2 regions of the Marinobacter sp. NFXS9 genome follow, and region 1 is predicted to be linked to the other one. Evidence: riboswitches for the same ligand, from Rfam matches in the RefSeq annotation. Region 1 holds a riboswitch; the other holds the start of a gene.

Region 1 (16,103 bases):
GCCTAAAGGCGGCGGGCGTTGATATTGACGTCATGTGCAATCCCAAAGGTCGAAACTATCAGCGGCTTGTGGAACAGGATCTGGTTGTCGCTCCCTTGGCGCTCCAGGGGCGGTTTGACAAGGAAGGCACGGCGGCCATCCGGCGTCAGCTTGAAATTAAGCCGTATGATGTGATCCATGCCTACAATCCGCGCGCGCTGGCCTGCGGGTTGAGGGCGTCGAAAGGGATGGATGTCCGGGTGGTGGCCTATCGCGGCGTCATCGGCAATGTCGGGGTTATGCATCCCGAGTCCTGGATTACCTTCCTGCATCCGCGAGTCGACAAGATCGTCTGCGTCGCCGATGCCATTCGCGATCATCTTGAGGGGCTTGGCTTCCCCTGGTCGCGCCTGACGGCCGACCGGCTGCAGCGAATCTACAAGGGGCACGACCTTTCCTGGTATCAGGCGGAGCCGGCGGATTTGCGGCCGCTGGGGGTGCCGGAAGGCGCCTTCGTGGTGTGTTGTACGGGCCGGGGTGTGCCGCGCAAAGGGTTCGATGACCTGGTGCGGACGGCCCTCTATTTGCCGGAGGACGTCGAGGTCCACTACCTGTTGGTTGGCGATGTGGATCGCAACGAGGACATCCGCAAGGAGGTGGCCGCCTTGCCGCATCCGGAACGCGTACACTTTGCCGGTTATCGCACCGATGCGCCTCAGCTCGCGGCGGCCAGCGACGTGATTGCATTGCCTTCCAAGTCGCAGGAAGGATTACCTCGAGCGGTCATTGAGGCCATGGCCTACGCTGTACCGGCGGTCGTTACCCGGGTGGGTGGTATGCCCGAGTTGGTCGACGATGGCGTGACGGGGCTTGTCGTCCCTCCGTGCGACGAGAAGTCGTTGGCAGAGGCGATTCTCAAGCTCTATCGATTGTCGCCGGAAGAGCGGCGGGCCATGGGTGCGGCCGGACGCCAGCGGATCAGCGAGCACTTCCATACCTCGCAGACTGTTCGCGAAACTGTTGCCATGTATCGGTCCCTGGTCGACGGCAAACGCCGCTCACGCTGAACCCGAATTGACGAGTCTCGAATGCCCAAACGCTATCTCTTCTATGTGAGCCAGCCATACTCCTACGCGATCCTGCGTCCTCTGCAGGCCGCGATTCGTGCACGGGGTGATGAGGTGGTCTGGTTCGTTCAGGGCTGTACCGCCAAGCCGCTGCGGGAGGATGAAACCCGCCTGCGGACGTTGAGTGAGGTCCGGGCGTTCGATCCGGGCGCCGTCTTCTGCCCCGGCGACTGGTTGCCTTACTACTTCCCAGGGATCAAGGTGAAGGTTTTTCACGGCCTGCCCATCAACAAGCGCGGCAAGGATACCCATTACCGGGTGCGCGGCTGGTTCGATCTCTATTGTACGATGGCACAGACCGACACGGCCCGTTATCAGGCGTTGGCTGAGGCTGATCCCCACTTCGATGTGGCCAAGACCGGATGGCCAAAGCTGGATGCCATCCTGAAATCCGGGGCGTCAGCGTGCCGGCAAGACGATCGCCCGACGGTGTTCTATGCCTCGACGTTTACCCGCGACATCACGTCGGCGCCCGTTCTGGTGGAGACCATCCGCCGCATGAAGGATTCCGGCGATTGGCGGTTTATTGTGACGCTCCATCCCAAAATGCCGCAGCACATTGTCGAACAGTATCGGGCCATGGCGGATGATAATCTGACGTTTATCGAGAGCGACGTGGATTTCATTCCGTACATGGGGCAGGCGGATGTGATGCTCTGTGATACCTCGTCCATCCTGTTCGAGTTCATGTTCCTCGATATTCCCGTGGTCACGTTGCGCACGAATATGCCAGGGCCTTACCTGATCGATGTGGATTCGGTGGAGAAGGTAGAGCCGGCGCTGCGAACGGCGCTGTCCAGGCCGTCGGCCCTGATGGACAACATGCGCGCATTTGCCGACGAGCTGCATGAATTCCGGGACGGTAAGTCCAGCGAGCGGGTGCTGGATGCCGTGGAGCGATTCCTCGAGCAGCCACCGAAGCTCAAGCGAAAACCGCTCAACTTGTTCCGGAAGCTTAAGCTGCGCCGACGACTGGCGCGGGAAGCCAAGGAACAGGTTGCGATCGATCGGGGCGACGCCTAGTCCGCGATGTTTGCCTGGCTTTCGGCGCGAGAGAGCGTCCAGAGTCCGGCGTATTTGTTGAACGAGCCTTGGGCGTACGTGACCGCGACCAGGAAGCCTACCGAGCCGTCCAGGAAACCAAACCGAATCAGATACACCTGGATGAACGTGAGGAAGCCTCGAAACGTGGCGTAGGTCAATGTCTGCGCGCGTTTACCGCGACGGAACTTCTCTCTCGATCCCAGCCAAGCATATTTCGCGCTTTTCTCCAGCGCATGACCGAAGTCCCGATGGGTAAAATGGGTCAGGCGACCACGTAGGGTTTTCGTGGTGCGGCCCTCTGGAATCAGGATGCGTTCATGCACCAGGGCATCGGAGAAGCGAACGCCTTCCCGGCGGAACAGCCGCAACGGCGCCCGACCGCTTCGCCCAAAGTCCAGTCTTGTGCCATAGAGCGTCACTGCCCAGGGGAGTTTGTAGGCATCGGCGTCCGGTGCCGAGAGCCGGTCGTTGATCTCCCGGGCCAGCGCGGGGGTAATGCGTTCGTCCGCATCAATGGACAGAACCCAGTCGCCCGTCGCTTTCTCCAGCGCCCGCTGTTTCTGGATGCCGAAGCCCGGCCAGTCGGTCACTTCGACAACGTCGGCCAGGGCACGTGCTTTGTCCACGGTGTCGTCGCTGCTGCCGCTGTCCAACACGATAATCTCGTCCGCTACGGCGCGCACCGAGCGCAGGCAGTCTTCGATGTTGTCGGCTTCGTTCTTGGTGATGACGGTGGCCGAAACCCGCACAGCCCGCGGCCGGTGATCGCCCCGATCGAGTTCCACGAACAGGCACGCCATGATCGGGGCCATCAGCAGCAGATTGATGATCAATGACGTGGGGCCCGCCAGGCCGCCAAGTACGCTGATAACGAGAAACAAAGTGGTGATCAGGGCGGCCACGGCCATAGCGCGGGCCGCCCGATGCCTGGACGTCGTGAACGGAATGCTGACGGATACCGGAATGGCAAACAATAGAATCCAGCCGAGGATCTGAAGTGCGCCCATGTCGCCGAGAGCCGACAGTACCCAGACTTTATCCTGGGTACCCTGGGATTGATTCAGGATCAGCCCGCTGGCCACCAGCCCGGCGACGGCGCCCGCGACACAGAACAACGCGCGCATCGTCACGCTCTCGCGGAACAACATCCAGGCGCCCCAGCCGCTCAGTGCCGTCAAGAGGAGAGTGACCTGGACGGTTTCCCGGGCCGGATGTGTCACGGCGCTGGATAAGAGTGCCAACAGGCCCGCTGCTGCGGCAGCGGTGAACAGATCCCTTGCCGCCAGGCGAATGGCGGTCATGCCGGTTGCCAGTGGCCAGAACAGGAGCAGAAGCAGGGCTGGCCAGGTCGAATAGATCAAGGGTTCGTTCGAAACCGGGAAAACGGTGGCAATGGCAATAATGAGGACAAAGCCCCAGAAGGCAAAATGCACCAGGCGCAACTCACGGGGAATCTCCCAATCGCCGGCCCGACGACGGGCTGCAATTCCGCCCATTGCCATGCCAATGGCGGCCGCGTAAAGAACGGCCGGATGAATCAGGGCGCCCGCCAGGCCTATGGACATCAGGCCCAACAGCAGTGGTCGTAAACGCTCGGCGGAGAGGCTGGTCACAGAGAGGATCCTTCTGGGTTGTGCATGGGTCCGCGCATCCGTTTAGTGTAGTGAATTCCGGCGCTCGCCGGTTATCGGGCTTTGTAGGGATTGGGCTGCCCCGGTGGCCGATGGCGCATGCGCTTGTATTCCCACTGGTACTGCGTCGGAATCTCACGGACACACTGCTCGACCGAGGCATTGAGGGCGCCTGTGGCCACGACCGGATCGGCGTCATCCAGCCCGGGCTCGCACTCCCGGATCACGATGCGGAAACCCTCGGCATCCGGCAGACGCTCGGCATAGGTGATCAGCACCGCTGCGCCGGATTTCTGGAGCAGTTTTGCTACCAGCGTCATGGTCCGTACTTCCATGCCGAAGAAGGGCGCATAGGCATTGCCTTTGCCCCGTGGGCTCTGATCCGGCAGGATGCCGGCGACGCCGCCTTCCCGCAGCAGCCCGATGAGCCGGGCAAGGCCGCGACGGTCGCCCCGGACCAGTTCCGAACCCAGGCGGCCACGGACCTGAATCATGTAATCCTCGAATTCCGGCAGGTGGGGCGGGCTGTACAGAGCGGCCATTTTGTAGCGCGATGAAAAATACAGGCCGGCCAGTTCCCAGTTGCCCAGGTGCGGTGCCAGCAGAATCAGGCCGCGTCCTTCGGCCCGGTACTGTTCCAGCAGCGCCTCGCCTTCGATCTCGCGAATCAGGTCCAGGCAGCGTTCGACCGGCCATTCCCACATGAGCGGGATTTCCAGCAGCGTCCGGCCCGTCTGCTTCATGCTTTCCCGGCCCAGGGCCTTACGATCGGCGTCGGGCATGTCGGGAAAACAGATATCCAGGTTGACCTGGGTAACCCGCCTCGATTCCGTTGGTAGCTTCCAGCCGAGCAGGCCCAGGATGGCCCCCAAATTCTGGGCCGAGCGCAATGAGAGTTTGCCGGCCAGTTTCAGCAGGCCAGTCAGCAGCGAGATTCTAGACAGGGCCATGGTCCCGTTGATTTCCAAGGTCGATAGAGTCAGGGCAGGAAACTACATCATCCGGTGCGACAGTGCCACTCCGCGGATACCCTTGGTTTGCTAGAGCTTTTCAGCCCGGGCCCAGCTCCCGGGCCGGCCATGCACTTCCCAGTCGATGCGCTGCTGGAATCGCGCCAGCTTACGCTCGATGTAACGCCGCCGATAAGCCGGGACCGCGGCCAGTTGCGTTGGAACGGCGGGTGCGCCCAGGCCATCGACCAGGTAAAGCGTGAGCTGTTGGTCGCGACGGGCTACGACAAGGTTGTGGGGCAGCAGATTGCGGGTCAACAGGCCAAGCTGTCGCAGCCAGTCGGTGAATTGGGCGATGGCCCGTTCAATGTCCGGTGTCCGACCGTTGGTTTCCAGATAGCGCTCCAGGGTGATGCCGGGGCCGCCGTCGGCCTCGGTGATCAGCTCGCTGACGTTGGCTGGACCAAGCGTGGTGTCGACGCTGCCGTGGAATCGGGGCAGGTGACGCCAGGCCTGTTCCGGATCGGGTAGCCCTTTGATCTGGCGATGCGCGATGATTTCCTGTCGATTATCATTGATGCGATCCCGGCCCAGCAGCTTCTTGTACCAGGGTTGCCGTGCGAAACGGGCCTCGATATTTTCCGGGCGCAATACCTTGAGGCAGAGTTGGGGATCCCCCGGATGTCGGTAGCAGGTTCGGTTGTAACCTGCGGCGAAAGGCGGCTGGTGGTCGAGGTTGATCATGCAGATGGCCGGGCTCGAAGGTTCGTGTGTAATCTAGCACGATACGGCGGTTGTTAAAGAGTATGGAGAGGGGGCGGATGCCGGACAGAGGCTGCATCGCATACGGTGACTGCAATACCGAGGGCATTGCCGGATTTTCCGGTGAGCTCTGGCCCGATCGGGTCGCCCATGCCTTGGGGCTGCCGCTGGTCAACTGTGGCCATACCATGAGTACCACCCGGGAACTGCGCCGCTATACGCGAGCGTTTCCACCATCGGATTACCGGTTTGCGTTTATCCAGTATGGGCTGGTGGACTCCTGGCTGACTTTCCGGGGGGCGCCCTACGTCCTCTATTACCCGGATAACCCGCTGCGCAAGTTTGCGCGCAAATGGGTGAAGACACTCAAGAAGCGGGCCCGCCGCTGGCACTTGCAGGATCGGTGGGGGCCTGTCGAGCAGGTGCCGCTGGGGGAATATCTCAGTCATCTGCGTGCGGTGATCACGTCGGCGCCGGCCACTCAGTTCGTGCTCGTCGGCACGGCCCCGAACCTGGATGAGCCCCGCAATCCCCGCATCCAGCGCTATAATCGGGCGCTCGCCGAGCTGGCGGAGCGGCTGGATAATGCCGTCTATGCCGATGCCTACGTCGCGATATGGGCCGATCGGGAGCGCACGCTGATGAACGATGGCACTCATCTGGCCGATGAAGGCCATCGCATTCTCGCGGATGCGGTACTCGATGTTATCCGTCGACGTGTTGCGGCGTGAGGTCCGCATAGAAAGCGAGCGTCCTTTCCGTCATGGCCTCCAGCGTCAGCGTCTGGCGGGCCTGCTCGAAGCTGGCTTGCTGGCGTTGACGCAGCGTCGACGCGTTCGCCAGATTCTCCTTGAGCAGCGCGGCCAGGTCTTCCGTTGCCGTTGACGCGGCGATGCCGCTTTGGGGCAGGAAGCGCGCCACCCCGCTGACCGGCGTGGCCAACACCGGGCAACGATTCATCAGGGCTTCGACCATCAAGTAGGGGAAGCCCTCACGCTCAGAACTGATGACGCAGGCGCTGGCCCGGGCGAGCCAGCCGGCGACGTTGGATTCATAGCCCGGCAGGTGAATGGTGCGGGTTTGGCCGGAATCGCGGATCAGCGCTTCCAGGCAGGGCCTTTCGCTTCCTTCACCCAGGATCACCAGTTGGGCACTTCCGTTGGGAATCGTGGACCAGGCCCCGATCAGCCGGTCGAAGCCCTTGACCGGTTCCAGGCGCCCGGCGGCGACAACCAGGGGCGAGGCGTCCGGAATGGGAAGTCCTGTCTCCTCCTGCGGCGGTTGCGGATCAATGCCGTTGTAGATCACCCGAACCCGCGGGTGAGACAGATCGGCGGCCAGTTCGTCGCTGACGGCGATGACGCCGTCAAGACGTTCCAGCCCGCGGTGGGCGGACTTGGTGCCATGGACCGTGCCGACGTAACGGGATTCGCGGTTCCCCTGGCGTCGTTTGACGCCAGCCAGCAGTTGGATCGCCTTGTTGCCCTGGGCGTGGCAGATGTCCGGCTGCAGGCGCGCCAGAATCCGTCGCAGTCGCAGCCCCAGCCAGGGATGCCGGCGACTGAAGTGAACCGGTAGGGGGTGAAAATGGGCGAACGGGATGAAACGGTCGTGGTAGCGGGCATCGGCCAGCACGTGGACTTCGTGGCCCCGTTGGGCCAGGCTGCGGGCCAAATCCAGGGTGTGTGTTTCCATGCCGCCCCAGATGGTACCCGGCGTGGCCAGGATCAGCGCAATCCGCAGCGGCTCATTCACGTAACGGCCCTGCCGTGGCGCGTCAATAGCTCGCGATAGACTGAGAGGGTGGCCTCGGTTTGGGCGGCGAGGTGAAACCGCTCGGGAATCTCGATGGCCGGACGGGGCTGCGCCAACAGGGTTTGGGTGGTTTGCACAAACGCGTGGGTGTCGTCGGGCGCCACCAGGCCGGCCGGGAAACAGGCGCGCAGGGTTTCCGCGGCACCGCCACGCTCGAAGGCAACCACCGGCGTGCCCGACGCCAACGCCTCGGTCAACGTACGTCCAAAGGGTTCGGGCTTGGTGGACAGATGGCACACCAGATCCGCGAACAGGTAGAGCTCGTGCATGTCGCTGCGCTGGCCGAGAAACGTGATGTGGTCGTGCAGCCCAAGCTCGTCGATCCGTTTATCCAGTTCGTCCTGGTAGCGCTGTTTGCCGCCTTCGAGCCCGCCGACGATGACGCCATGCACCTTGTCATCCTCCCGGACCAATTGGGCGATCACCTCAAGAAACGTCAGCTGGCCTTTCCAGCGCGACAGGCGCCCGGGCATCAACAGGATGCGGCGGTCGCGCAGTTGCGGGTAGTTCGCCAACAATTGAGTGCGCCATGCCGGATCCAGCGGTGACTCGCAGAACTGGTGGGTGTCGACGCCGCGTTGGATCACTGTGATCCGGTCATCGGTCACGGTGTAGTTCCCGAGAATATAGCGGCGCACGCAGTCCGACACGGCAATCAGGTGCTCCGCCTTGGTCATAATGGCGCTGTAGGGATTGACCGAATACATGCCGTGAAAGGTGCTGACCAGCACCGGGCGTTCCCCGGCGGGCAGTCCCTTCCAGGCCAGGTAGATCACCCAGGCGGGCATGCGCGACCGGACGTGGATCACATCGGGTTTTAACGACTGCAGGAGTCGGCGGACCGGCCGTACCTGCCCCAGCGTGAACAGCGACTTGCGGTGAATCGGCCGGGTGATATGCCGGGAGCCCGCGGCCTCAAGCGGTGCGACCATGGGGCCGCCGGCGGAGAGCACCGTGGAGGTGTGTCCGCGCTTCACCAGTTCGGCGGCAAATTCCACCGTGCCCCGTTCGACGCCGCCGCTCTTCAGTGCCGGAAGGACCTGCAGGATCTTCATAACGAGACACCCCGACAGCGCTCCAGCAGCCACTGGGCGGCCCGGTCCGCTTCCCACAGGGGCGGGGAAACAGGTGCGGTCGCGGCCATCACCGATGACGCCTCCGGCAGGGTATGCAGTCGGCGACTTTCCAGCAGCGCTTCCACCCCATCCGCCACCCGGCTTCCCGAAACCGGGGGCAGACTGAACAGGCCCGTAGGGATGCCGGCGGTGAGGCTTTCGTACACCATCGAGGCGCTGTCGGGCGTGATCCAGGCGGCGCGGCTGGCGGACAGCGTGTGCGCCAGCCATTGATCGTGGGTGTCCCGATGATCGCGAATACGGACGTGATGACTTTCGCGCTTCTGCAGGGCGCTGATCAGCTCGATCGGCGTGCGCCGGCTGGATGTGACCGTCCAGTGCCAGTCCGGGTATTCCTGAAGCAACTGATCGAACTGGCGCAGGATCGCTTCGTCGTCCCAGCGATAATGTCTGGATGGGCCGCCGATCAGAACAACGCCGTGCTTTCGCTCGGTCAACTTCGCCATGGGTGTCAGGGTGTTCAGGACGCCGGTGGTGATCAGGGTATCGAGAAGCGGAGTGGGGTGATCGTGTTGCGGGATAATCCGGCAGTCGATCCAGCGCTGGGGGAAAGACGGGCGCATGAGCAGTGCGGTCAATGCCCCCGGGGTGCGGCGCAGCGCCAGCAGCAGTCGGTGAGTGCGGGTACCGGCCGCGACGATCAGGGCCGGTCGGCGCAGGTTGTCCGGGAGGTCTAAGGTCGGTCGCACGCCCAGTAAGGCGCGCCAGAGCGGCACCGACAAGGATCCTGCGTCGAGCCAGTGACAGCGCGCATCGGCGCGAGCCTTGAGGCGACTGGCCAGGCCCCGGAGCTGGTTGCGGTGACCGGGTTTGTCGTCGTGGATCAGCCAGACCACCGGGGGCTTGACGCCGTCGGTCATGGCCGCTTCCTGCGGTAGAACCCCGGATCGTCCCGGGACGGGCGTGTTTTGAAGCGCCGGTGCATCCACAGATACTGATCCGGGTGTTTGCGCACCTCGCGTTCGATGGTCGCGTTCACCCGGGTGGCGTCCACTTCGTCGTCGCCGGACGGAAAATCCTCCAGCGGCGGATGGAAGTAGATGTCGTAACCGATCTCGTCGTCGCGCCGGAAGTGGCTGAAGGGAATCACGACGCACTCGCTGCGCTCGGCAATGCGGGCCGTGGCAGTGATGCTGGCGGCTTCGACACCGAAAAACGGCGCGAACACGATACCTTTGCGGCCGTAGTCCTGGTCGGCTGCGTACCAGACGATGCGATTGGCCCGCAGGCGCTTGAACAGGCCCCGCAGATCCTTGCTGTTCAGCGCGACGCCGTACCGTTTCTCCCGCGAGCGGGTCATCACGGCGTTCATCAGCGGGTTGTTGTGGTCACGCTGCATCACGTCGGCATCGATAAACAGGGACACCAGGCTGCCGCCCAGATCCAGGGTGCTGTAGTGACCGCCGAGCAACAGGATGCCTTTGCCTTTCTCTAGCGCATCGTTCACGTAATCAAGGCCGTGGACCTGGGTCAGGTGGCGCAGGGATTCCGGATCCCGGAACCAGGCCAGGCTGATTTCCATGATGCCAATGCCGTTGGAGTGAAAGGTTTTCCGGACCAGTTCCTCCCGCTCGGCATCGCCCAACTCCGGGAAGCAGAGGTCAATATTGACCCGGCAGATATGGCGACGGCTCGACAACGTGCGGTAGGCCAGTTCGCCAATCAGGCGCCCCGCGCCCCATTGCACGCGCAGCGGCAGCTTGGCCAGCAGCCAGATCAACCCGATGGTGATCCAGGTCGGCCACCAGCGGGGGTGTCGGTAATGGGCGAAATTGGTATCGCGGACGCGTTTGCGTTTCTTTAACTTCGAATGACTCACGGTTCGTCCAGATCTCGGGGTGGAATCGTCCCTGCCTGGGGACAAGTTTATCAGCTATTGATGCGTTGATAAGGCCAGGTCATTGTCCGGGTTCAATTTATCGGCTGCGAATGTGACCTGTGCGGCCGTCGCAAGGAAAGACGCGGGACGCAACCCGACGCACATTTCGGTAGAATCCTGACAACTTCTGATCCCGCACCGGAGTGCTGATGCTGCGTTTCGTCTATTCCACCCTTTTTCGCCTGATCCTGCCATTCGTGCTCATACGACTGTGGTGGCAAGGGCGGACGACGCCTGAAGCCGTTGCACACTGGCAGGACCGTATCGGCCTGATCCCGCGCAGCGACAAACCGGTGATCTGGGTGCATGCGGTATCGGTCGGGGAGACGATTGCCGCAGCGCCACTGGTGCGCTCCCTGCTGGCGCGGCGGCCTGACGCCCGCATTCTGATGACCGCCATGACGGCCACCGGCCGGGCGCGTGCCAACGCTCTTTTCGGGGATCGTGTGAGCTACGCCTATTCGCCCTACGATACGCCGGGCTCGGTACGTCGTTTCTTGCGACGGGCCCGGCCACAGGCCCTGGTCATCATGGAGACGGAACTCTGGCCGAACATGATCTACCAGACCGCCGCCGCCGGCACGCCGGTCTATCTGATCAATGCGCGCCTTTCCGAACGCTCCGCCCGCAGTTATCAGCGCTTGCCTGGGGCCAGCCGACAGCTCCTGCGGCAGATCGACTGGATTGCCGCCCAGGCAGACGGCGACGCCCAGCGTTTCGTCGAAACCGGCGCAAGAGCGGATTCGGTCTCCATTACCGGTAGCGTCAAATTCGATGTGGAGGTCACCGATGCTTTGCGGCAGGCGGCCGCGGCTTTGCGGTCACAACTGGGCGGGGAGCGACCGGTCTGGATTGCCGCCAGTACTCATGAGGGCGAGGATGAGCAGATTCTGGACGCGCACCAGCAGGTGCTGGCCGGCACTCGTGACGCGCTGCTGGTGCTGGTGCCCCGACACCCGGAGCGATTCGACGACGTCGCGGCTCTGGTTCGGCAGCGGAATCTGGGCTTGGTGCGCCGCTCCGAGGGCGGTGATGCGTCGGATTGCCAGGTGTACCTGGCCGACACCATGGGGGAGCTCATGATGCTCTACGGCGCGGCGGATGTGGCCTTCGTCGGTGGCTCGCTGATCGAGCGGGGCGGGCACAACCCGCTGGAGCCGGCGGCCTGGGGCATGCCGGTCATGACCGGTCCCCACGTGTTTAATTTCGATGACATCTATGAGCGGCTGGAGAGCGGCGAGGGACTGGTTCGTGTTCAGGGTTCAAGCGAGCTGGCGGAGGCGCTCAGCGGCTGTTTCGCGGATTCAACCTATCGCCAACAGCTGGGGAGAAATGCGCTGGCCGTCGTCGATGCCAATCGCGGGGCGCTGAAACGGGTGGTGGCCGGGATTGTCGAAAAGCTGGGGTAGGGGATGCTGGCGCCCGGGGATAGGGCGCCAGCGGGTCAGGCTTCAGGGAGATTTGGTCGGGTCGACGGTCTTGGTGTCGTTGGCGATAGCGCCGATGCCCGGTGCCGAACTGCTCAGCCAGCGGTTGAGATCCACCAGATCCTGCGGGCTCAGGGTGCCGGCGACCAGTTTCAGGTTCAGCGTGTTCACCACGTAGTCGTAGCGGGCGTTGGCGTAATCACGCAGAGACTCGTAGTAATTCCGCTCGGCATCCAGCACTTCCACGATGTTGCGTGTGCCCACCTCGTAGCCGGCGCGGGTCGCATCCAGCGCACTGCGGCGGGACACGATGCTTTGCTCCTGGGAGTTGACCGTCTCGATGTTCGAGTTGACCGTACGGTAGAAGCTGCGCGCATTCACGCTGACATCACGGCGCACCGTCTTCAGGTTCTGGTCCGAGGCTTCCAGTTGCGCGCGCTGCTGACGAATGCTGGCTTCGGTGCCGTTGCCCTCATACAGCGGAACGTTCAGTTGCAGGGCCAGCACGCCCTCGGTTGTCGTACCATCGACGGTGCTCTGGTTGGGCGAGACCTGGCCAACGCCGTCCAACTCGGTGTTGCCGTATTTGGCGCTCAGATCGAGGGTCGGATAGTGCCCGGCTTTGGCCACATCCAGCAGCGACCGGTTGGCCTGCAGCGTGTAGGCGGCTGACTGCACGCGCCAGTTCTGTTGCAGGGCGATTTTTTCCCAGGCGGCCGGGTCGGTTGGCTGCGGGCGGGAGAGCGGGAATTCCTGCTGCAGGTTTTCCAGGTCGCCGGCATTCTCGCCGATCAGTCGGCTCAGCTGTTCGCGCGCGATATCCAGGTCGCTTTCGGCGGAAATCCGCTCGCTCTTGCTGGCGTCGTAGCTGGCGCGGGATTCATACACTTCGGTGATGGCGATCAGGCCTACGTCGAAGCGTTCCTGTGCCTGGTCGTACTGACGCTCGAAGGCGGCTTCGGCGGCGCGCACTGTGGTCAGGTTGTCCTCGGCGCGCAGGACGTTGAAGTAGGCGGTGGCCACGTCGAGGATCAGTTGCTGTTGGGCGAGGCTGTAATCGGCCCGGGCGCTTTCGCTCTGGAACTGGCTGGCGTCGTAGTTGAACCAGTTCTCGGCCCGGAACAGCGGCTGGGTCAGTTCCACGCCGTAGCCGTAGGACTTGTAGGAGTCGTCGGTTCGCGGGCCATCGGTATCGATGTGCTGGGCGTTACCGTAGGCATCGATCTTGGGCAGGAGCTGGCTTCGGGTGACATCGACGTTCGCCTGCTGGGCTTCGTAGGAGGCCCGGGCGGACGCAATGCCGGAATCATAGGCCAGTGCCTTCTCATAAGCATCGATGAGGTCGGTCGCCATGGCCGGCTGGACAACCAGCAGTCCGACCAGGCCGGTGAGCACGGATTTCTTCATGGATTCTCCTGCCTACGCATTGTTGGGGCGAGCCTCGTCCCTGAGTGTGGGGCCGCGAACCCTGCGGGTCGGGCTGGACAGAAGTCGGGAGGCTCAAGGAAGCGGTCCTCATTATGGACAAAAATCCATCTGATCTCTACACTTGCGAAAATCACCTTTAAGGGCCCGTACGCACTGTACAGTGCGATTTGCGAGCCCTTGGGTCGATCACTCAAATGCGTCTTGACGGGGTGCCGGAAAAACCGGCTGAGATTGCCCAGGGCAAAACCCGCGAACCTGATCCGGTTAATACCGGCGTAGGAATCTAAGACAAGCTGTCCAGTGCACCTCAGGCTTTATGCCGATGTTGTACCGGATCCCTCCTCGTCAAACGCGCCCCGTCCATCCAGGACACTTTGCCGTCGATCCACTGGATCGGCCCCGACAAGAGGGACGCCATGATGACTACCGAGAGCATCGAATTCCTGAAGGATGCCGCCGCCGTTGATGAGGCTGCGGTTCAGCCGCTGCCCTGTTCCCGTAAAATCTACGTAACCGGAAGTCGCCCGGACCTGCGGGTGCCGATGCGGGAAATCAGCCTGAGTGACAGCGTGACCGACAGCGGAAGGCACGCCAACGAGCCGATGGTGGTTTACGACACCTCCGGGCCCTACACCGATCCGCAGGCCCGTATTGATCTGAGGCAGGGTCTGGCGCTGGTTCGCCAGTCGTGGATCGACGAGCGTGACGACACGGAAACCTTGCCGGGCTATTCCTCCGAGTACACCTTGCGGCGCCTGAAAGATCCGACGTTGGACGTGCTGCGGTTCGAAGAACGACGCAAGCCATTACGGGCGAAACCGGGCCGTAACGTCAGCCAGATGCATTACGCCCGCCAGGGCATCATCACGCCGGAGATGGAATTCGTCGCCATCCGCGAGAACATGAAACTGCAGGAAGTCCGGGCCAAGGGTTGGCTCGACAGCCAGCATCCTGGACAGTCCCACGGGGCGGCCCTGCCGGCCGAGATCACCCCGGAATTCGTGCGGGAGGAAATCGCCCGTGGCCGGGCGATCATTCCCGCCAACATCAATCACCCGGAACTGGAACCGATGATCATCGGCCGCAACTTCCTGGTGAAGATCAACGGCAACATCGGGAATTCGGCGGTCAGTTCGTCCATCGAGGAAGAGGTGGAGAAGCTCACTTGGGGCATCCGCTGGGGCGCCGATACCGTGATGGATCTGTCCACCGGCAAGAACATCCACGAAACCCGCGAGTGGATCATTCGCAACTCGCCCGTTCCGATCGGCACCGTGCCGATTTATCAGGCGCTGGAAAAAGTGAACGGCGTGGCCGAAGACCTGACCTGGGAGATCTTCCGCGACACCCTGATCGAGCAGGCGGAGCAGGGCATCGACTACTTCACCATCCATGCCGGTGTGCGGTTGCACCATGTCCCGCTGACGGCCAAACGGGTCACCGGTATCGTTTCCCGCGGTGGGTCCATCATGGCCAAGTGGTGTCTGGCGCATCATCAGGAAAGCTTCCTGTATACGCATTTCGAAGAGATCTGCGAGATTATGAAGGCCTACGACGTGTCCTTCAGTCTGGGTGACGGCCTGCGGCCCGGCTGCATCGCTGACGCCAACGACGAGTCCCAGTTCGGCGAGCTGGAGACTCTGGGCGAATTAACCAAGATCGCCTGGAAGCATGATGTCCAGGTGATGATCGAGGGGCCGGGACACGTCCCCATGCACCTGATCAAGGAAAACATGGACAAGCAGCTCGATTGCTGCGATGAAGCCCCATTCTACACCCTGGGCCCGCTGGTGACCGACATCGCGCCGGGGTACGATCACATCACGTCCGGCATCGGGGCTGCCATGATCGGCTGGTACGGCTGCGCCATGCTGTGCTACGTGACGCCCAAGGAACACCTGGGGCTGCCCAATAAAGACGATGTGAAGACCGGCATCATCACCTACAAGATCGCCGCCCACGCCGCCGATCTGGCCAAGGGGCACCCGGGGGCGCAGGTGCGGGACGATGCCCTGTCCCGGGCCCGGTTCGAGTTCCGCTGGGAAGACCAGTTCAACCTCGGCTTCGACCCGGACACGGCGCGCGCCTATCACGACGAAACCCTGCCCAAGGATTCGGCCAAGGTGGCGCACTTCTGCTCCATGTGTGGGCCCAAGTTCTGCTCCATGAAGATCACTCAGGAAGTGCGTGATTACGCAAAAGAGCAGGGGCTGGAAACCCGGGATGCCATTGAACAGGGCATGCGGGACAAGTCCCGGCAGTTCGTGGACGGCGGCGCGAAGATCTATAACAAGGTCTGACGGCGCCACCCTGGGCCCTGTCCGGTGGGGCAGGGCCTGTCGCCTGCCAGGGGACTTGCCAATCCGGGCGCCGGCCTTCTATTGTTCGGCTTCACTCTCCCAAACAGGTGATTCATGTCAGGGCAAAAGGTTGCTCCGTTCCAGTTCGGTGCTGAAGATGTCGAAATCGAAAGTCGGGAAACCCTGTTCAAGGGCTTCTTCGGCATGGAGCGGTTGCGCCTGCGCCACGCTCGTTTTGCCGGTGGTTACACCGAAGCCTTCGATCGGGAGATTTTTCAGCGTGGGGACGCCACCTGTGTGTTGCCCTATGATCCGGTTCGCGACGAAGTCGTATTGTTGGAACAGTTCCGCCCCGGTGCCTTGGGGCGGAACCAGTCGCCCTGGCTGCTGGAGCTGGTTGCCGGCATGGACGAGCCCGGTGAAACACCGGAAGACGTGGCCAACCGGGAAGCGGAGGAAGAAGCCGGGCTGACTTTCAAGCGGCTGGAAAAAATCTGCCACTACCTGGTGTCGCCGGGAGGTACCACCGAGATGGTGTCCTTGTTCTGTGGTCAGGTGGACGCGTCCGGCGCCGGTGGGCTGTACGGAATTGAGGCAGAGCATGAAGATATTCGCGCGCATGTAA
Region 2 (16,103 bases), on a different contig from region 1:
GCACCAGATCTCCCATTTCCGGGAACGGGTGGCGGACCTGAACGGCTTCGCCATCAAACCGGCCAAGGGCTCCGGTGGCAAGGGCATCCTCGTCATTACCCGGCGCGAGGACGACAGTTTTATCAAGGCCTCCGGTGCGGCGGTGTCCCTGCGACACCTGGAACGCCACCTGTCCAACATCCTGGCGGGCCTTTACTCGCTGGGTGGTTCGCCCGATGTGGCGATCGTCGAGGATCTGATCCAGTGCAGCAGCGCCCTCACCGACTACTCGTTCCAGGGCGTGCCCGACATCCGCATTATCGTTTTCCGCGGTTATCCGGTGATGGCCATGCTGCGCCTGGCCACCCGGGCTTCTGACGGCAAGGCCAACCTGCACCAGGGCGCCATCGGCGTGGGCATCGACATCGCCACCGGCCGAAGCCTGAACGCCGTGCAGTTCAACCGCCCGGTCAAGACCCACCCGGACACCGGCCTGGCGCTGGAGCACATCCATATCGAAGACTGGCATACGATGCTGGTGATGGCGTCACGCTGCTACGAGGCCACGGGCCTCGGCTATATGGGTGCGGATCTGGTGCTTGACCAGAACAGTGGCCCGACTCTACTGGAGCTGAACGCCCGGCCCGGCCTGGCTATCCAGATGGCCAATGGCAAGGGCCTGTTGCCACGCCTGAAGTACATCGAAAGCCTCAAGCGCACCCACCTCACCCCGGAAGCGCGAGTGGAATACGCCATGTCCATTTTCAGCCACACGGGCAACCTGTCTGCCCCACAGCAGACGGGCTATCGAAAGCCGGCCTTCGCCTGACCCTTCGCTCGGCCAAATACCCAGCCCCTTTTTTTCCAGACATAAAAAAACCCGCCTCAGTTGAGGCGGGTTTCTTCGGATCAGGCCGGGCGCTTATTTCATGCCGGCGTTGATCAGGGCACGCTCGTTGTTCAGCCCCTTGTAAAGGCCGTAGCACATAACGAGCAACACGAAGGTAAATGGCAGACCGACAGAGACGGCACCTGCCTGCAGTGTTTTCAGCGCGTCGGCACCGCCGCCGAAGACCAGCGCCGCCGCGATTGCACCTTCCATGACGGCCCAGAAAACACGCTGCTGGGTCGGCGCGTCCAGCTTGCCGCCGGCGGTGATGCTGTCGATCACCAGCGAGCCGGAGTCAGAGGAGGTCACGAAGAACACCATGACCAGGATGATACCCAGGAAGGACGTGATGGTGGTCAGCGGGATATTCGCCAGCATCTGGAACATCGCCAGTGAGACGTCGGTCAGACCGTCGGTTGCCAGTGAGCCCACACCCGCCTGGATCTGCTCCAGTGCCGAACCGCCGAATGCACTCATCCAGATGATGGTGATGATGGTCGGGATAATCAGTACAGCGGTCACGAACTGGCGTACGGTACGACCCTTGGACACCCGGGCGATGAACATACCGACGAACGGTGACCAGGAGATCCACCAGGCCCAGTAGAAGACGGTCCAGCCATGGAACCAGGTCTCGTCTTCACGACCAAACGGGTTACTCAGCGGCAGGATATTACCGACGTAAGCGGAAGTGGTGGTCCAGAACGCTTCGAACACACCCAGGGTGTGGCCAGCGAAAATCACGAACAGCAGCAGTGCCGCCGCCAGCCCCATATTGATATTACTGAGCAGCTTGACGCCACCATCCAGACCACGAATCACCGAGATCAACGCCACGCAGGTAATGCCGAAAATGATGGCGATCTGGGTGCTGATGCCGCTGTCGATACCGAACAGGTAGTGGAGACCGGAGGCTGCCTGTTGCGCGCCCAGACCCAGGGACGTGGCCAGACCGAAGATGGTCGCCAGCACCGCGAGGATGTCAATAACGTCACCGATCCAGCCCCAGACGCGATCACCGAAGATCGGGAAGAAAGCCGAACGCAGGGTCAGCGGCATGCCCTTGTTGAAGGCAAAAAAGGACAGGGACAGCGCGACAATCGCGTAGATGGCCCAGGGATGCAGACCCCAATGGTACATGGTCGCCCCCATGGCGAGGCTCGCACCTTCCGGCGTATTCGGGGCCACATTGAGTGGCGTGCCGTACCAGTCGGTGTAATAGGCGACCGGCTCGGCAACACCCCAGAACATCAGACCAATACCCATACCAGCAGCGAACAGCATCGCAAACCAGGACATGGTGGAGAATTCCGGAACTGCGTCGGTACCGCCAATGCGGATATTGCCGACCGGCAGCACGATGAGTGCCAGGCAGAAAATCACGAAGATGTTGCCACTGATCAGGAAGAGCCAGTCAAAATGATTGATGGCCCCGGCCTTGGCACCGCTGAGCAGCGAATTCGAGACATCCGGGAAAATCAGGGTTCCCACCACGAAAAAGATGATCAATGCTGCCGTAACGAAAAACACCGTCTTGTGCAGGTCCATCCCCAGCGGGGTTATATTGTCCTGACCTGCCTGATAGTCGGTGGAGTACTCGTCTTTAAGGACTTCGCTCACGTCAAGTCTCCTCGAACGGATTGTTGGGTCCATTTCGGACTCAAGATTACAGACCGTTAAGTCTATTCATTTGAGCTCGAAATATCAAAAGCGATTTCCGGATGGAACCCACTTTTCTAACCGTAGTCCAGATATTGAGGCTCTTCCCGAGAATTTTTTCGGCGCCTTTAAACAACAGGCTACCGGCACATAGAGATTGTCATCGTTGCCTTTCACCCGCGTTGTTTCCAGGTCGCTCCGGGCCACGAACAGCGGCAATTCAGCCACCCTGAACGGCGATTGACCGTCCTCTATTTACTTACAGGTCTAAGGACTGAGAAAAAACGATTCTGCACATCTATCGTGCCAAGGGGCGCTGCGCAGACCCCGGTAAGTCTGTTAAAATATCGTTTTCTCAACGGGGTGCCTGCAACCGTATCGACAGGCTGAGATCAGACCCGCGGAACCTGCTCCGGATCATGCCGGCGAAGGGATTGAGTGAAGACTCTGCCTGCGGTCTGCCGTCCCCCGGAATGCCTCCACGACGACGGGAATCGACCACAATGGCACGCTTTTTCCTCCTGATTCTGCTCACGCTTTCCGCCAGTCTGGCTTGGGCTGGCCCAACGCTGACGGTTTACACCTACCCATCCTTCGTCTCAGAGTGGGGGCCGGGACCCGCCGTCAAGCAAGCATTCGAAGCGCAGTGCGACTGCACCGTCAACTTCGTGGCACTGGACAGCAGCGTGGCCATCCTTCACCGGTTACGCCTGGAAGGCGAATCCAGCCCGGCCGACGTGGTATTGGGGCTGGACGCCAGCATCATGGCCGACGCCCGCAAAACCGGCCTGCTGGCCCCACACGACATCGACACGTCGTCGCTCAATCTGCCTATTGAATGGCAGGACGACACCTTCGTGCCTTACGACTGGGGCTATTTCGCGTTTGTTTACGACACCCAGCAGCTTTCGGATCCCCCCACCAGCCTGGACGGGCTGATCAATGCCCCGGACGATCTGAAAATCATCATCGAGGACCCGCGCACCAGCACACCCGGCCTGGGCCTCCTGCTGTGGATGCGTAAGGTCTACGGTGATCAGGCCCCGGCTAAATGGCAGGCACTGCAAAAGCACATCCTGACGGTCACCAAAGGCTGGAGCGACGCCTACTTCTCGCTGTTCATGAACGGCGAAGCGCCCATGGTGCTGTCCTACAGCACCTCCCCGGCCTATCACATGGCGGTGGACAAGACCGATCGCTATCAGGCCGCTGCCTTCGACGAAGGCCACTACCTGCAAGTGGAAGTGGCGGCACGCCTGCGGAACAGCCCTCACCCCGAGCTGGCCCAACAGTTCCTGGCGTTCATGCTGACCCCCGCTTTCCAGCGGGAAATTCCCCTGAAGAACGTGATGTATCCGGCGACGGACCTGGGCAACGAGCTGCCCGCTGTGTTCAGTCGGCTGATCGAACCCGCCCGGACCCTGTACTTCGATCCGCAAACCGTCGCCGACCATCGCAAGGCCTGGATTGACGAGTGGCTCAACGCGACCGCACAGTGACGCCCCCATTCAGCCATCCGCGCTGGCGAGCCTGGCCCGGCCGGGCGGTGGCACTGCTGCTGGTCGGCATCGTGGCGGCCGGCTTTTCCGGCCTGCTGGCGGAGTGGCAATGGCAGGCGGTCAGCGATCTCTGGCAAAGCGCCTACCTGCGTCAGGTGATCTGGTTCAGCGTATACCAGGCCACCCTGTCTACCGGACTCAGCCTGCTGCTGGCCATTCCGGTGGCCCGGGCGCTGCACCGGCATCCGCGGTTTGCCGGTCGCGCCCTGCTGCTGCGGATGACGGAGCTCAGTCTTGTGCTGCCCACCATCGTCGCGGCATTTGCCCTGGTGGCGGTGTACGGCCGCTCCGGCTGGCTCAATACGGCGCTGGGCTGGCTGGGCCTGCCCTTCCGTTGGAACCTCTACGGGCTGCAGGGCATCCTGCTTGCCCACGTCTTTTTCAACGCGCCACTGGCCGCCCGCATCCTGCTGCAGGGACTCGAGCGCATCCCCGCCAACCAGTGGCGGATGGCGGCTCAACTGGGCCTGACCAGCGGGCCGCTGTGGCGCAACCTGGAATGGCCGGCCCTGCGCCGGGTTTTGCCGGGACTGGCGGTGTTCATTTTCATCCTCTGTTTCACCAGTTTCGCCATTGTGATGACACTGGGTGGCGGCCCACGGGCTACCACCATCGAAGTCGCCATCTACCAGTCACTGCGCTACGAATTCGACTTTGGCCGCGCCGCCCTGCTGGCGATGGTGCAGCTGCTGATCTGTGGCGCCCTCTGGCTGGTGGCCTCTCGGCAGGGATCGCCTCGCAGCCTGGTTCCCGGAAGCCATGAACAGTCCGGCACACGGCGCCGGGACGCCCGCCCTCGGGATCGACTCCTGTTGCAGCTGTTCCTGGCTTTCCTGGCGCTGCCTCTACTGGCGGTCGTGATCCGAGGGTTGCCCGGACTGCTGGGTGAAGCCGGTCAGGGCCAGCTTTGGTGGAGCCTGGCTCGGAGCCTGAGCGTGGCCACAATCGCCGCGTTCCTGGCTTGCAGCTGCGGTTTGGCCATCCTGGCCGCCAGCCAGTCGGCGCGCCAGGGCGGTCGCCGCCTGATGGCCCGCCTGCTGGAATCCAGCGGCCACCTGACGCTGCTGGTGCCGGCCCTGGTGCTGGGCACCGGCCTGTTCATCCTGTTGCGCCCCCAGTTGGGCCAGACCCACCAGGGCCTGGCGCTGGTGGCGATGATCAACGCACTGATGGCCCTCCCCTTCGTGCTACAGGTGTTGCGCGGCCCGTTTGCCACATTGCCGCCAAACAGCCTGCGGGTCGCCGACCAGTTGAACCTGCGCGGCAGCTATCGACTGCGGTTTCTCCTGCTGCCGCTGCTCCGGCGCCCCCTGCTGCTGGCCGCAGCCTACGCCGCCGGCCTCTCGCTGGGCGACTTCAGCGTCATCGCTCTGTTCGGCAGTCCGTCCGCACCCACGCTGCCGCTGCTGCTGTTCCAGCAACTGTCGGCCTATCGGATCGAAGCAGCGTCCGGCACCGCGTTTGTCATGCTGATCCTGCTGTTCGTCGTCTTCTACATTCTCAATCGCTGGGGGGACAGGCGCCGACGTCAGCGGTCGCCACGCCGTCTCGCCACCGGAGCACGCGCCCATGCTTGAGTTCCAGGATCTGAGTTTCCGCTATCCGGACACCGACCGGCCGCTGACCTTCAGCGGCAATGTGGCGCCGGGACAATGCCTGGCCGTGACCGGTCCCAGCGGGTGCGGCAAGAGCACCCTGCTCAACCTGATCGCCGGCTTCCTGAGCGCCGGCTCCGGCAGTCTGCGCTGGCAGGCCCAGGACATCCAGTCCCTGCCGCCCTGGGACCGACCGGTCACCTCCGTCTTCCAGGAAGACAACCTGTTCGATCACCTGAGCGTGCACGACAATCTCGGCCTGGGCATTCATCCGGGTCTGAAATTGTCCCGCGAGGACAAGGCCGCCATCGACGCCATGCTGGACAAGGTCGGTCTGGATGGGCTGGCACGCCGCGTCCCTACGGAACTGTCGGGCGGCCAGCGCCAACGCGTGGCCGTGGCACGGGCACTGCTGCGCGGGACACCCCTGCTGTTGCTGGACGAACCCTTCACCGGGCTGGATCCGGACACCCGCCAGACCCTGCGTCAACTCATCCGCGACCAGCGCGACCAGGGCACCGCCATCGTGCTGGTCAGTCATGACGAAAGCGATGTCGAGAGCCTGGCCGACCGCCATCTGCGCCTGACAGCCTGACCCCGCTGTGCTGCAATAGAAGGCATCACAAGTCATCCGCCCGGGGGCATGCGGCTCGACCTGTCGGCGCTGCTGCCCCTATCATGCCTCTTTTGCTGTCAAACGGGAGTCTGCTCGCGCATGTCCAAGTCGTCATCCTCCTTTCCCGCGCGCTACCTGGCCTACTACATTGCCCTGGCAGGTTTTGTGGCCACACTGGTGCTGGCCTGGTTCTATCCGTCGACCCTGATCCTGCCGATCCTGTTTGGGGTACTGGTGGTGCTGGGGACCTACGACATCCTGCAGAAACGGCACACGGTCAGCCGGCTCTACCCGATCCTCGCGCACATCCGCTATTTCCTGGAATCCATCGGCCCGGAAATCCGCCAGTACTTCATCCAGCGTGACACCGAAGAGACGCCCTTCTCCCGGGAACAGCGGGCCATCGTCTACCAGCGGGCCAAGAACGTCCTGGACAAGCGGCCGTTCGGCTCCATGCATGATATGTATGCCGAGGGCTATGAGTGGATCAACCACTCCATCGCGCCAGTGGACCACCAGGACAGCGACTTCCGTGTGGTGGTGGGCAAGCACTGCAAACAGCCCTACAGCGTCAGCATCTTCAACATCTCTGCCATGAGTTTCGGCTCGCTCTCGGCCAACGCCATCCTGGCGCTCAACAAGGGTGCCAAGAAAGGCAACTTCTACCACGACACCGGGGAAGGCTCGATCTCGCGCTACCATCGGGAATACGGCGGCGATCTGGTCTGGGAAATCGGTTCCGGTTATTTCGGCTGCCGCAACAAGGACGGCTCCTTCAACGAGGAGCTGTTCGTGCGCAACGCCACCCGCGATCAGGTGCGCATGATTGAAATCAAGCTGTCGCAAGGAGCCAAGCCCGGCCACGGCGGCATCTTGCCGGGGCCCAAGGTCACGCCGGAAATCGCGGAGGCGCGCGGCGTGGATCCCTGGGAGGATGTGGAATCACCGGCCAGTCACAGCGCGTTCCGCACGCCGCTGGAACTGATGGATTTCATCGAGCATCTGCGGGAGATCTCCGGCGGCAAACCGGTCGGCTTCAAGCTGGCAATCGGTCATCCCTGGGAATGGTTCGGGCTGGTTAAAGCCATGCTGCAGACCGGCAAGAAACCGGATTTCATCGTGGTCGACGGCGGAGAAGGCGGCACCGGCGCCGCGCCCCTGGAATTCACGAACCGCCTGGGCATGCCCATGACGGAAGCGCTGTTGCTGGTGCACAACACACTGGTGGGCGCGAATTTGCGCGAAGACATCGCCGTCGGTGCCGCCGGCAAGATCACGTCCGCCTTCAACATTGCCCGCACCCTGGCGCTGGGCGCCGACTGGTGCAACGCGGCCCGGGGCTTCATGTTCTCGCTGGGCTGCATCCAGTCCCAGAACTGCCACACCGGGCGCTGCCCCAGTGGCGTGGCCACCCAGGATCCCAAACGCAGCCAGAAGCTGGACGTGGCCGACAAGAGCGAGCGGGTCTACAACTTCCATCGCAACACCATGGAAGCACTGACGAACCTGCTGGGCGCTGCCGGTTTGCGACATCCCCGGGAACTGGGGCCGGAGCATATCATCCGGCGGGTGGATGAAAACGAAGTACAGCCTTACATGGATCTGTTCCGATTCCTGGAACCGGGCGCGCTGATCGACGGCCATATCGATATACCGATCTTCGCAAAATACTGGGATGTGGCCCGGGCGGAATCGTTCGAAGCGCCCGAATTCGTCAAGAAGCTGCGGGAAACCAAACTGCGCTAATCGCCACCATCCTGCGCATCCACCCCCTGCCCTGCCTGCAGTTCCGCTGCGGGCAGGCGATCCGCCCCCCAACTGCGATGGACCCGGTCCATGACATCCTGCAGTTCTTCCGGCCGCACGTTGGCCAGCGCCCCATGCTCCAACGGATCGTAGTGGAAGATGTAGAGCCGCGAGGCAAACTCGCCGAACGCCAACGAGGACTCGCCATGGCGTTCATCGTGCCCGGAGGTGCTGACCTTGATGCCGTCGCCCCAGTCCTGGGCACTGTCGTTATTGGGATTGAAGAAATACACCCGCATAACGTCTTCGGGATCCAGCCCGACACGCAGGATCGAGATGGCGTGCCAGCCAATGAATCGGGCAGCGCTGTCAGTCACAGCAATGCCTGCCGGCTGCGGGTGAATCAACGGTTGGTTGCCGTTGTAGTAGGGATGATAGCTGGCGTAGAAATGGCGTAGAAAGGTGTCCTCGTCGTGCAAATGCCCCGTCGCCACATCCACATTGATGCGGAAACCCCGGCCACACCACCACCCGTGGAATTCGGGATTGATCCAGCGGTGCGGGTCACCGTCACGGTCATCACAGAGGCGGCCCATTTCGCCATAGATCCGGTCCAGATGAGGCACCAGGATCAGCGAGACCGCATCCAGGTCCAGATGCAATTCTTTGGCAACGCCGCCCGCGCTGGCAACTGAAGAAACCGGCTTGCCTTCGAAATGCATGATGATTTCATCGTCCCGGGCGGCCCATACCAACAGCTGCAACAGGTAATCCGGATCGCTGTATGACCACATGGAAATCGCCCGAGCCGACTGGCAGGTCGGGTTGTTCCCCTGCCCCACACCTAACGGCTGCCCCAGCACACAAATGACGCCCTCAAGGAGCCGGGCACGCGGTGAGGCCGACTCCCCGAAAACCAGCGCCAACTGTTCCCGCGTGGTACGCGATAACGGCAGATTGACCTGCCGCCACAGCGCTGGTCCCATCGCCGGGTTGTAGAGAATGCCACGCTCCAGCATCAGCGCGAGGCCATAGACGGTCTGCGATGTCTCCGGATGAACACTTTCCTGGATCAACGCATGCACCAGTTCGCGATAGCACAGCAGACAGTCCCGGCCGGTGCTTGACAGGCCCAGCGCCTCGGACAGCAACTGGTCCCCCTGATCCAGGAGAAAGCGCACCAGTACCGCGTGGTAGGCGGACACCAGCCCCGTGTCGTGCATGGCCCGGGCACAGCCCATGGCCTCCGCCTGCAGACGTCGCTGGTCCATGGCGGCCAGTCGTTCCTCGTATACAGACAGTCCGGGATCTTCACGGCAGGCCTCGGTCGGCCCGAAGAGGCTGCTGACCAGTCGATGCGCGCCCTGACCACTGGCACCCAGATCGATGTCCGGGTTGCTGTTGCAGATCGCAATCTGGGTAATCATCTGCTTGACCGGACCGGTAAGAATCGGGCGCTGTTCGATGATCCGCCAGATCTCGGCAATCAGTTGATCGATCACGTGCTCGTAACCGATGCGATCGGCCAAATGGCGCACCAGTGCCCGGGACAGGCCGGCCAGGCGACCCTGCTGTTCCCGCTCCGCTTCTCCAGGCGCGCCGAACAGCAGGGCCAGGTTCATGGCCAACACTTGAGCCAGGAAATGATGCGCCTGCTCTGAGGACACCTGGGGATGCCGATAGCGGCCCATGGCCACCGCCAACAGTCGCAGCTCACTCAGAGCCTCCACCGCCAGGGTATCGGCGACGGGACTCTTGAGCGACTGCGGTGTCAGGGACGGCACAAGAATATGGGGGTGGGCCCAGTCGGTCCCCTCGAAAACGCCGGCTTCTTCCAGCGCCTGAGCCCGCTGCTCCACCGCTGCACAACCACCCGGCTGCAACAGGACGCGCCGTACCAGATCAAAGACGACGGGCACCTTGCCGGGTTTGGCGAACGTTCTGGCGCCGGCCAACTGGGTGGTTGCTTCGTCCAGTTTGGCCAGCAGCCCCTCGAGTTTTCCGGGGGCTGCCTGCGGGCTGATGGGGTTGTCCACTCGACGTCCTCGTGATCGGGAAAAGTCGACAGACTACACGTAAAAGTCCAGCTCTTCCTGATGTTTCAGGAGATCGCGCATCTTGTGGGGATCGTCACCCTTGAAGTAGAGCAGCCCCCAGTGAGTCCCGAAGGCCGTGCGCTTGGTTACTGTATCCTGCATGGGCGGCGCCAGGTCGTTGGACTCGTAGTACGGGTGATCCTCGGTTTCCTCCGGAATTTCCAGGCGGCTGACCACCCGCAGTCGCGGATAGACCCCGAAACAACCGGCATAGCACTTGGCATCCACCACCTCTTTCGGGAAGAAGGCAGTGATTTCCTCTTCGGTGGTCTTGGGATCGAACGCCAGGATCATGCCCTGATAGGCGTTGAAGCCGTACACCCGTTCGAGTAGCTCGAACACCTTGAAGCCCGGCGGGCGATACGCCACCTCGCCGAAGTACATCTCGCCATCGTTGGTGACGAAATATTCCGGGTGGACGAACCCGAAATCGATATCGAACGTCTTGATCAGCTTCTCGATCTGCTCCGTAATCTGCGGCCGGTACTTTTCCAGCTCCGGCGAGGCCGGCACGAAGACCGAATACCCCAGGGTGACGTACTCGGAAATGTTGAGGAAGCGGATCTTGCCGTTATGAATCCAGGCTTCCACCGCAAACTCCCAGCCGTCCAGGTGGGATTCCATCAGGACCGGGAATTCCTCCTCGGGAATGGTATCGACCTCGTCCGGCGTGCGGATCACCCGGTGGCCGAGGCAACCGGCCTTGTCGAAGGCCTTGAGGTGAATCGGGTCGTTGGGGTCGCCGTCGAGTTTGAGCAGCGTCTGGTTGACCCGTTTCAGGAATCGGATGACGTCATCACGATCGTGCGCTTCCTCAAAGATGCCCACCCGAATACCGCCGAGTTGGGCGCGCCGTTTCATCAGCGCCTTGTCCCGCAACAGCATGGCTTGGCCAAACAGGCGGGGTTTGTCCAGCAGGACTGCATTGATCGCGCCGGCCCATTCCACCGTCTCCTCGAACAGCGGAATCGCCACGTTGACGCCCATGTCCTTCAGCGTTTGTGCAATTTCCATGGAGCGGTCGTTCAGCCGTTCAAAATTCCAGGGCACGTAGGGAATCTTGTGTTCCTGGCAGTAACTCTCGGCCCATTCGGGCGCTACAACAACGTAGCGGCGGTTGAATTGATCGGCGGCTTCCACCGCGTTCAGACTCCAACCGAGCAAGGCAATATACCCCTTGTCCGGATCGTAGGAACCACTGACTTGATCAGACATCCCTCATTCTCCTTTTTGGGTATCGGTCTTTTACCCTACACCAACCAAGCATGGATAAAAAATAGTCAGACCGGACGGAAAACGACGAATTCGGAGGAAGGGGCCCCGGCCGCCAGGAGGAGACGCCGGCCGGGGCAAGGGCTGGATCAGATATCGATGCGCGCTTCCTTGCCGGCCTCAAAGTAGACCGCACGGCTGAGATCGATCATCAGTTCGGCCGGTTCACCGGGATCCACGGTATGGTCCGGATCCAGTCGACAGTGCACTTCGGTGTCGTTGATCTTGATCAGGGCCATCACATCCGGACCTGTCGGCTCGGTGACCTCGATCCGGAATTTGCCGGAAGACGTCGCCTCCTGCCCGGCTTTGTGCGCCAGCGGCTGGGTAATGTGCTCCGGGCGGATACCCAGATGGATTTCCTTGCCTTCGTAGGCAGCCAGTTTCTCCGGCAGCGGCACGTAGATCTGCTCGCCGTCGGCACTGCGCATGCTGGCGCGCAGGTTGCCGCCGTCGTTCTCCACCGTCAGCGGGATGAAGCTCATGGCCGGTGAACCGATGAAGCTGGCCACGTAGCGACAGGACGGACGCTCGTAGATTTCCTTGGGAGAGCCCAACTGCAGCAACTCACCGTCCTTGATCACGGCAATGCGGTCCGCCAGCGTCATGGCCTCGATCTGGTCGTGGGTCACGTAGACGATGGTGGTGCCCAGGCGCTGGTGCAAACGCTTGATTTCCGTGCGCATTTCCACCCGCAGCTTGGCGTCCAGGTTGGACAGCGGCTCGTCGAACAGGTAGAGCTTGGGACGACGCGCCAGCGCGCGGCCCATGGCCACCCGTTGCTGCTGGCCACCGGACAGTTGCGAGGGCTTGCGGTCGAGCAGCGGCTCGATCTGCAGCAGCTTGGCCACACGCTCGACTTCCGCGTCGATCTCTTCCTTGGGCATGCGCCGGATCTTCAGGCCGAACGCGATGTTTTCACGCACCGTCATCGTCGGATACAGCGCGTAGGACTGGAAAACCATCGCGATGTCGCGATCCTTGGGTTCGGCGTTCGTCACATCGCGACCGTCGATCAGGATGCTGCCTTCGGTGACGGTTTCCAGGCCGGCAATGCTGTTCATCAGCGTTGATTTACCGCAGCCGGAGGGTCCTACGAGGATCAGAAACTCACCGGACTCGATGTTAATGTCGATACCCTTGAGCGTTTCCTGGACGGCATTGCCGTAGGTCTTGCGAATACCCTTGAGTTGTAATTGTGCCATTGTCAGACCTCTAACCTTTTACAGCGCCGGACGTCAGTCCGCGAATGAAATACTTCCCTGCCAGGACATAGACGACCAGTGTTGGCAGGGCGGCGATCATGGCGGCGGCCATATCGACGTTGTATTCCTTCACACCGGTACTGGTATTCACGAGATTGTTCAGGCCGACGGTGATCGGCTGGCTGTCACCGCTGGCGAACACCACCCCGAACAGGAAGTCGTTCCAGATCTGGGTGAACTGCCAGATGAAGCACACCATGATGATCGGCACCGACATGGGCAGCAGGATGCGCACGAAGATCGTGACGAATCCGGCGCCATCCAGGCGGGCCGCCTTGATCAGCGCGTCTGGCACGCCCACATAGAAGTTGCGGAAAAACAGCGTAGTAAAGGCCACGCCATAGACCACATGGACAATCACCAGGCCGGTAGTCGTGTTGGCCAGGCCCATCTTGCCCAGAGTCGCCGCCATCGGCAGCAGGATCACCTGGAACGGCAGGAAGCAGCCGAACAGCAGCAGGCTGAAGAAGATGTCCGACCCGCGGAAGCGCCACTTGGACAGCACATAGCCGTTGATCGCACCGAGAGCGGTGGAAATCAGCACCGCCGGGACGGCCATCTTGATGGAGTTCCAGAAGAACCCGCTGACGCCGTTGCACTGGACCCCGGTACAGGCCGTGGACCAGGCCTTGGCCCAGGCATCAAAAGACCAGACTTCCGGGAAACTGATCAGGTTGCCCGAGCGGATATCACCAGTGGTCTTGAAGCTGGTGATGATCATGATGAACACCGGAATCAGGTAGGCCACACACGCCAGCAGCAGCGTGGCATAGATGAGGATCCGGCTGGGGGTGAGTTTTTTCTCGATGTGACTAGCCATTGCGTTGTCCCCTCAGTTCCGAATACAGGTAGGGCACCAGAAGCGCCAGCAGCATGGCCAGCATCATGATGGAACTGGCGGCACCCAGGCCCATCTGGCCGCGAGTGAACGTAAACGAGTACATGAACATGGCTGGCAGGTCGGAGGCGTATCCCGGTCCACCGGATGTCATCGCCATGACCAGGTCGAAGCTCTTGATGGCGATGTGCGCCAGCACCATCACCGAGCTGAAGAACACCGGGCGCATGGCCGGCAGCACAATACGCAGGTAGATCCGCGGCAGGCTCGCCCCGTCGACGCGGGCGGCGTTGATGATGGCCGGATCAATGCCCCGCAGGCCCGCCAGGAACAGCGCCATGACGAAGCCGGACGCCTGCCAGACGGCGGCGATGACGATGGTGTAGATCACCATGTCCGGGTTGGTCAGCCAGTCGAACTTGAAGCTGGTCCATCCCCAGTCGTGCATGAGCTTCTCCAGCCCCAGACTGGGATTGAGAATCCATTGCCACACCGTCCCGGTCACGATCATGGACAGGGCCAGTGGGTAGAGATAGATCGTGCGGATCACACCCTCGTTGCGGATGCGCTGATCCAGCAGGATCGCCAGAAAGCAGCCAATAACCAGGCAGCAGAAGATGAACAGCAGGCCGAAGATGGCCAGGTTCGCACACGCGGTTGCCCAGCGGGCATTGCTGAACAGGTGCGCGTATTGCTCGAAGCCCACGAATTCGTAGCTGGGCAGGAAAGTGGAGCCGGTGAACGACAGGACACCGGTCCAGAACATAAACCCGTAGATACCAACCAGCGCCATGGCAGCCGTCGGCGCAAGCGCCAGTTTGGGCAACCATTGTTGTAAACGCTGGGTCAGTCGGCCACGGGCGGGCTGGGATGCCGTTTCCGACACCACACCAGAGTGAGCCATGGTGAGAACTCCTCAACCGTTATCGGTCAGCGGACGAGGCGCTGGCCAGCGCCCCATCCGGTCTTGCAGGTTAGATCAGAGAGCGGACTGGACAGCAGAAGCCAATTGCTTGGCGGTGGCTTCCGGATCCGCATCCTTGGTGTTGAAGAAGTTCGTGATCACATCGAAGATCTGGCCCTGGATGGCACTGGTGGTCGCCATGCCGTGAGCCATGCTCGGGACCAGGCCGCCTGTATCGGCGGTGGACTTGAAGGCCTTCATGGATGCCTTGGCGCAGTCGTCAAAGCTGGCCATGTCGACATCGGTCCGTACCGGGATGGAACCCTTGGCCTTGTTGAAAATGGTCTGGAACTTCGGACGCAGGATAGTGCGTGCCAGATCCATCTGGGCTTTTTCGTTGGCCTCATTGTTCAGCTTGAACATGGCCAGTGAGTCGATGTTGAACGTAAAGGCGTCCTCGCTGCCCGGAGCCGGTACACAGAGGTAGTCCTTGCCGGCCACCTTGTCGGCCGCCGTGAACTCGCCCTTGGCCCAGTCGCCCATGATCTGCATGGCGGCATCGCCGTTGATGACCATCTTGGTGGCCACGTTCCAGTCACGACCAACCGCGTTCGGGTCGATGTAGTCGCGGATCTTGTGGAACTTGGTCAGCGCCTCAACCATTTTCGGGCCGGACAGCACGTCCATGTCGTGATTCACGAAAGCCGCGGTGTAGTCCTTGGGACCCAGAACCGCCAGGGCAACGGCTTCAAAGACCGTCGCGTCCTGCCAGGCCTGACCACCGTGGGCCAGCGGGATAATGCCGGCGGCCTTGATCTTGTCAGCGACCTCAAAGAATTCGTCCCAGGTGTGCGGAACGTCAACGCCGACTTTCTTGAACACGTCGGGATTGACCCACAGCCAGTTGACCCGGTGTACGTTGACCGGAACGGCCACGTAATGGCCTTCGTACTTCATGATGTCGGAAACGATCGGCGGCAGGACCTGATCCCATTTTTCTTCCTTGGCCACGTCATCGAGATTGGTCAGGAAGCCCAGCTTGGCCCACTCCTGGATGTCGTGGCCCTTGATCTGGGCCGCGGCCGGGGGGTTGCCGGATACCGCGCGTGTCTTGAGGACGGTCATGGCGGCTTCACCACCACCACCGGCGACGGCGAAGTCTTTCCAGGTGTGACCCTGCTCTTCCATCATTTCCTTGAGGACGCCCATGGCCTTGGCCTCGCCACCGGATGTCCACCAGTGGAGCACCTCAACCTGGCCGGCGTGCGCCGGGGAAAGCACAAAACTCAGGCCGATAGCGGCCAGTAAATGCCTGATCGGTTTCATAGGTTGGCACCTTGTTGTTGTTGTGAATGTCATTTTTTCGCTGTCAGCGCTCGACAACGTCATTCGAGTCTATGGCAAGGGGCAAAAGCCTGACGTATCAAAGTGCAAGGTCAATGTAACCGGATCGATACATTGACCTGAAACGCAGCAACCACAAGGCTTGGCCCCAGACAGGCCAGGAGGATTAGTCCGGATTCCGCGGCAGGATCAGCGTCAACCGCAACCCACGCTGTTCCCGGTTGGAGGCTTCAACATCCCCCCCATGGGCGTGGGCGATCGCCCGGGCAATGCCCAGGCCAAGCCCTTCTCCCGGCGCGCTGGGTGACGCCCGGTAGTAGGGCTCGAAGATCTTCTTGAGC

The links. Region 1 has a riboswitch for thiamine pyrophosphate ahead of thiC (phosphomethylpyrimidine synthase ThiC). Riboswitches for the same ligand answer to the same signal wherever they lie in the genome.
Positions count from the first base shown of each region.
Region 2: linked by a shared signal. The riboswitch ahead of thiB (thiamine ABC transporter substrate binding subunit) and the one ahead of thiC (phosphomethylpyrimidine synthase ThiC) in region 1 are both predicted to bind thiamine pyrophosphate.

Region 1 is NZ_JAGDDW010000010.1:75,825-91,927, forward strand. It holds gene J3364_RS15600 (glycosyltransferase family 4 protein) at 1-1,046, shown strand, start outside; gene J3364_RS15605 (UDP-N-acetylglucosamine 2-epimerase) at 1,068-2,129, shown strand; gene J3364_RS15610 (glycosyltransferase family 2 protein) at 2,126-3,763, opposite strand; gene J3364_RS15615 (lysophospholipid acyltransferase family protein) at 3,835-4,731, opposite strand; gene J3364_RS15620 (YrbL family protein) at 4,822-5,475, opposite strand; gene J3364_RS15625 (SGNH/GDSL hydrolase family protein) at 5,553-6,224, shown strand; gene J3364_RS15630 (glycosyltransferase family 4 protein) at 6,199-7,248, opposite strand; gene J3364_RS15635 (glycosyltransferase family 4 protein) at 7,245-8,363, opposite strand; gene J3364_RS15640 (mitochondrial fission ELM1 family protein) at 8,360-9,304, opposite strand; gene lpxL (LpxL/LpxP family Kdo(2)-lipid IV(A) lauroyl/palmitoleoyl acyltransferase) at 9,301-10,263, opposite strand; gene waaA (lipid IV(A) 3-deoxy-D-manno-octulosonic acid transferase) at 10,473-11,732, shown strand; gene J3364_RS15655 (TolC family outer membrane protein) at 11,775-13,157, opposite strand; TPP riboswitch at 13,374-13,478, shown strand; gene thiC (phosphomethylpyrimidine synthase ThiC) at 13,598-15,478, shown strand; gene nudF (ADP-ribose diphosphatase) at 15,593-16,103, shown strand, end outside.
Region 2 is NZ_JAGDDW010000002.1:203,935-220,037, reverse strand. It holds gene J3364_RS04605 (alpha-L-glutamate ligase-like protein) at 1-808, shown strand, start outside; gene J3364_RS04600 (BCCT family transporter) at 902-2,488, opposite strand; TPP riboswitch at 2,877-2,978, shown strand; gene thiB (thiamine ABC transporter substrate binding subunit) at 3,031-4,026, shown strand; gene thiP (thiamine/thiamine pyrophosphate ABC transporter permease) at 4,002-5,663, shown strand; gene J3364_RS04585 (ATP-binding cassette domain-containing protein) at 5,656-6,276, shown strand; gene J3364_RS04580 (FMN-binding glutamate synthase family protein) at 6,397-8,043, shown strand; gene J3364_RS04575 (hypothetical protein) at 8,040-10,079, opposite strand; gene J3364_RS04570 (ATP-grasp domain-containing protein) at 10,113-11,354, opposite strand; gene J3364_RS04565 (ABC transporter ATP-binding protein) at 11,501-12,616, opposite strand; gene J3364_RS04560 (carbohydrate ABC transporter permease) at 12,627-13,496, opposite strand; gene J3364_RS04555 (carbohydrate ABC transporter permease) at 13,489-14,418, opposite strand; gene J3364_RS04550 (ABC transporter substrate-binding protein) at 14,494-15,744, opposite strand; gene J3364_RS04545 (ATP-binding protein) at 15,929-16,103, opposite strand, start outside.